One region of the Rhodococcus sp. CX genome, then DNA from elsewhere that is predicted to be linked to it. Evidence: riboswitches for the same ligand, from Rfam matches in the RefSeq annotation. Region 1 holds a riboswitch; the other holds the start of a gene.
What was found. Region 1 has a riboswitch for glycine ahead of I0Q12_RS18240 (DMT family transporter). Riboswitches for the same ligand answer to the same signal wherever they lie in the genome.
Positions count from the first base shown of each region.

Region 2: another riboswitch for glycine. It lies ahead of gcvP (aminomethyl-transferring glycine dehydrogenase); the one in region 1 lies ahead of I0Q12_RS18240 (DMT family transporter).

Region 1 covers NZ_JADZGH010000172.1:1,576-3,974, reverse strand. The annotation lists gene I0Q12_RS18240 (DMT family transporter) at 1-899, opposite strand, end outside; glycine riboswitch at 1,039-1,129, opposite strand; gene I0Q12_RS18235 (class I adenylate-forming enzyme family protein) at 1,386-2,399, shown strand, end outside.
Region 2 covers NZ_JADZGH010000026.1:9,001-11,399, forward strand. The annotation lists gene I0Q12_RS02425 (MerR family transcriptional regulator) at 273-839, shown strand; glycine riboswitch at 928-1,022, shown strand; gene gcvP (aminomethyl-transferring glycine dehydrogenase) at 1,193-2,399, shown strand, end outside.

The DNA of each region.
Region 1 (2,399 bases):
GTCAGGGCCACCACCACTTCGAGATAGGACAGACCCGAGAGCTCGGCGGCACGCAGGTGCTTACCGGCGACCACCAGCAACCCCAGGGCGAACAGACCGCAGACGACGAAGAACCCCGCCGCCCAAGCCCAGTTGCTCGCCGTCATGCCCGACAGATCGGGCCGCGTCACCACGACCATCGCCGCGGTCGCGATCGCGCCGAAGGCGAAGTTCCAGAAGCACCGGACGTCGGACGGCATGTCGCTCCGGTAGCGGTAGCACAGCAGGGCGGCGCCGTAGAAGATCCCCGACGCGACCCCGAGCACGGTCCCCAGCGTCTCCTGCTCGCCACCGCCGGAAGTCCCGCCGATGAAACCGGCCGCGAACAGCATGCCGACGAACGCCGCGCCGAGTGACAACGCGTCGAGGCGCGTGATCGATTCCTTCAACACCACGCGGGCGAGGACGGTCGCGACGACCGGTCCGAGATAGTGCAACACGACGGCCCGGGACAGGTCGGTCAGGACGGTCGCGGACAGGTAGGTGGCCAGCGACAGGCCGAGGAAGACCCCACCTGCGACGACCGACGCGGACAGGCGGACTCGCCGCACTTGCCCGAGACGACGGGTGAACGCGAGCAGCACCAGCATGCCCACCGCGCCCACCGCCATGCGCCCGAAGGTCAGGGCCTCACCGAGCACCGCGCCGTCGGGCGTGGCCATGCGTCCGAACAGACCGGCCGCGCCCATCGCCGTGGCGGACAGGACGATGGCGACGACGCCGAATCGCCGGTCGCGGGAGGGCGCGGATCGGGGAGCGGGAGCGGGAAGCTGGGCGCGCGGCGGCGCGGCGGAAACTTGGGCGCGCGGCGGCGCGGCGGAAACTTGGGCGCGCGGCGGCGCGCCGAGGGAAACGGTCACACGTATTCCTCAGGCCAGGGTGCACTGCGGCACCAGCGGGTGATGTCGTTTCCCCGCTCTGTCATTGACCTGAGAGCTTTCGCGGACGTGATCCGCTTACACCTTCGGTGAACCCGGACGGGTTGCTTTCCAGAGGAGCCTCGCCACGGCGGTCTGGGGGCCTGAGAGATTCCCGGGGAGGTTGCTCCTTCGGCGCCCGCTGCTGTGCGGGACTCTCCCGCCGCGGTTCGGGTGGCTGTTCAGTTGTGGCGTCAAGTATGTCATGGCTGCGGGTGCGTGAGCATGTCGGGTTGTTTTCGCAGGTCACAGGCCATATCGGAAAAGATCGTCAGATACCTTCACAAATATAGGCATAATTGCTATGGTGTGGGTCACACGGTTTTTCGACCGGCGCGCATCGGTGATTTCGCATTCCGACGAATCGGGACCACCGGTCGACTCGTCTCTTCTCTCGTACGGCAACGGCATCTACAGACAGGTGGTCATATGGGCATCGGGATGGTCCTCGACATGGCGTCTGCCGCCACCCCCGATCGGATCGCTCTGGGTCCGCGGGCGAACGGCACGACCTATCGGCAACTCGACGAACTCGCTTCGCGCGGTGCGGGCCTGCTCGCCGAGCTCGGAGCCCGCCACGTCGTCTTCGTCGGCGTCAACAGTCCGGTGCTCCCCACGCTGATGTTCGCAGCGGGGCGCGCCGGAATCCCCCTGGCTCCCTTGAACTACCGGCTTCCGGCCCCGCAATTGCTCGAACTGATCGACCGACTCGACGATCCGGTGGTCGTGGCGGACGCCGAGTACGTGACCAAACTCGACGGATGCGCGAGCCGCATCGTCTCGACGGACGAATTTCTCGGACTGGCGAACGCGACGGAGCCGTTGGAGGCCGATCGCTCGGAGGACGAGGGCACGGCGATCGTGCTGTTCACCTCCGGTACCACCTCGGCTCCGAAGGGCGTGCTGCTCCGTCACCGGCACCTTCTGTCGTACCTCCTCAACACCGTCGAATTCGGTTCCGCGGCAGAGGAACACGCGACCCTGGTGAGCACCCCGCCGTATCACATCGCAGGCCTCGGGGCCGTCCTGAGCAACGTCTACTCGGGTCGCCGCATGGTCTACCTGCCCGATTTCACGCCGCAGGGATGGCTCGACCTCGTCCGGACGGAGGGGGTCACCAGCGCCATGGTGGTGCCCACGATGCTCGCCCGCATCGTCGACCACCTCGACGGCGCGCCCGCCGACGTCCCCACGCTCGGGTCGCTCGCCTACGGCGGCGCACGGATGCCCCAACCGGTCCTCGAACGTGCTCTCGCGGCGTTCGGCGACACCGGATTCGTCAACGCCTACGGCCTGACCGAAACCAGTTCGACGATCGCGGTCCTCGGCCCCGAGGACCATCGGGAGGCCTTCGCGAATCCGGAACTGCGCGGCCGGCTCGCCTCGACCGGCCGGATCGTGCCCGGTATCGAGGCGCAGATCCGTTCGGAGGACGGCGATCGC
Region 2 (2,399 bases), on a different contig from region 1:
GGTCGGGGCACGCGGTACGACTCGAAGGTTTTACGACCGGTCGGCGTGTTGCTGCCCTACGCTCGAGACAGAGCGTACGCTGAGTGAATCCGCAATTCGGATCTGCTCGACGGGCCTTGACTAGCACGCGACGATCGGATGGGTGGGGGGGAATCCGCCCGTCCGTTGTTACGGGGCGACGGGTGGGCACGTAAGAGGGAGTCAACACAGTGCGAGATCGGCCGCAGGGACAGGGGCACGGCGATATCGACGAAGGGAACCGCTCGACCTCGATGTCGTCGACGCAACAAACGGACGACATCCAGCCGGGTCTGTTCCCCGACGACTCGGTTCCCGACGAACTCGTCGGTTATCGCGTTCCGATCGCATGCCAGATCGCCGGAATAAGTTACCGCCAGCTCGACTACTGGGCTCGAACGAACCTCGTCGTGCCGTCGATCCGTGGCGCAGCCGGTTCCGGAAGCCAGCGACTGTACTCGTTCAAGGACATCCTGGTCCTCAAGATCGTCAAGCGGTTGCTGGACACGGGCATCTCGCTGCAGAACATCCGCGTCGCGGTCGATCACCTGCGTGAGCGCGGGGTGCGGGACCTGGCGAAGATCACGCTGTTCTCCGACGGCACCACCGTGTACGAATGTACGTCGCCCGAGGAAGTCGTCGATTTACTGCAGGGCGGACAGGGCGTGTTCGGTATCGCGGTCAGCGGTGCGATGCGCGAGCTGACCGGCAGCATCGCGGACTTCCCGGCCGAGCGCGCCGACGGAGGCGCCGCCGAGCAGCGACCCGAGGACGAGCTTGCGTCCCGTCGCCGCAACCGCATCAATCGCCGCATCGGCTAGAGCCGGGGATTTTAGACGTTCATCACACCGTGAAGGCGTCCGTGACCGCGATTGCGGCGATCGCCGTGGACTAGAATCGCCAATGCGTCGCCGCCGCACGGGAGAGTTCCGGATCCGATCCGGGCACCGAAGGAGCAGCACCTCCCCGTCAATCTCTCAGGTACCGAGGACCGTGCGGGCTCCGACGCCTCTGGAAAGCGGTGGGAGCACCCACCCGCCCACGGGGAAAGGGACCGGACGTCCGGTCACCGAATCTCTCAGGCGCTCGCCCGCCGAGCTCGCGACAGAGGGGGAGGGAAGCACGCCGTGCGACCGTGCGCGGACGTGGACCTCCGATCACCCGGGAATCGCACATGACAGATGCCGTCACCTCCACGTTCGCCGACCGTCACGTCGGCCCCGATCAGGCGGCACTGCGCCGCATCCTCGACGTCGTCGGCGTCGACGCACTCGCAGACCTCGCGGCGAAGGCACTGCCGGCCGCGATCCTGGACCCGGCCACCGGAGGGATCGCCGACGGGCTGGACGTGCTGGACGCGCCGCTGTCCGAACACGAGGTGCTGGCCGCGCTGACCGAGCTCGCGGCGCAGAACACCGTGGCGACCTCGATGATCGGTCAGGGCTACTACGGCACCCTCACGCCGCCGGTGCTGCTGCGCAACATCATCGAGAACCCGGCGTGGTACACGGCGTACACCCCGTACCAGCCGGAGATCAGCCAGGGCCGGCTCGAGGCCCTGCTCAACTTCCAGACGATGGTCTCCGACCTCACCGGCATGGAGGTCGCGAACTCGTCGATGCTCGACGAAGGCACCGCCGCCGCTGAGGCGATGACCCTGCTCCGCCGCGCCAACCGCAAGTCGAAGAGCCCCCGCGTGCTCGTCGACTCCGATCTCTTCACCCAGACCGCGGCCGTCCTCGCCACCCGCGCCGAGCCGCTGGGCATCAAGATCGTCACCGCGAATCTCGTCGACGACGGACTGCCGGAGGGCGACTTCTTCGGGGTCATCCTCCAGATCCCCGGCGCATCCGGACGGGTGTTCGACGCCGCCCCGATCATCGCCGCCGCACACGACCGCGGTGCACTCGTGGCGGTGGGCGCCGACCTGCTGGCCCTGACGTTGATCACCCCGCCCGGCGAGCAGGGCGCGGACGCCTGCTTCGGCACCACCCAGCGCTTCGGTGTGCCCATGGGCTTCGGTGGCCCGCACGCCGGCTACCTCGCCGTGAACACGGCGCACACCCGCAACCTTCCGGGCCGCCTGGTCGGCCTGTCCGTCGATGCGGACGGAGATCCCGCCTACCGGCTGGCCCTGCAGACCCGTGAACAGCACATCCGCCGCGAGAAGGCGACGAGCAACATCTGCACCGCGCAGGTTCTGCTGGCGGTCCTGGCCGCGATGTACGCCTCGTACCACGGCGCCGACGGCCTGACCGCGATCGCACGCCGGGTCGCGGCGCACGCCGAAACCCTCGCCGCCGCGCTGCGCGCCGCCGGCATCGAGATCGTGCACGCCGAGTTCTTCGACACCGTTCTGGCCCGGGTTCCCGGTCGCGCCG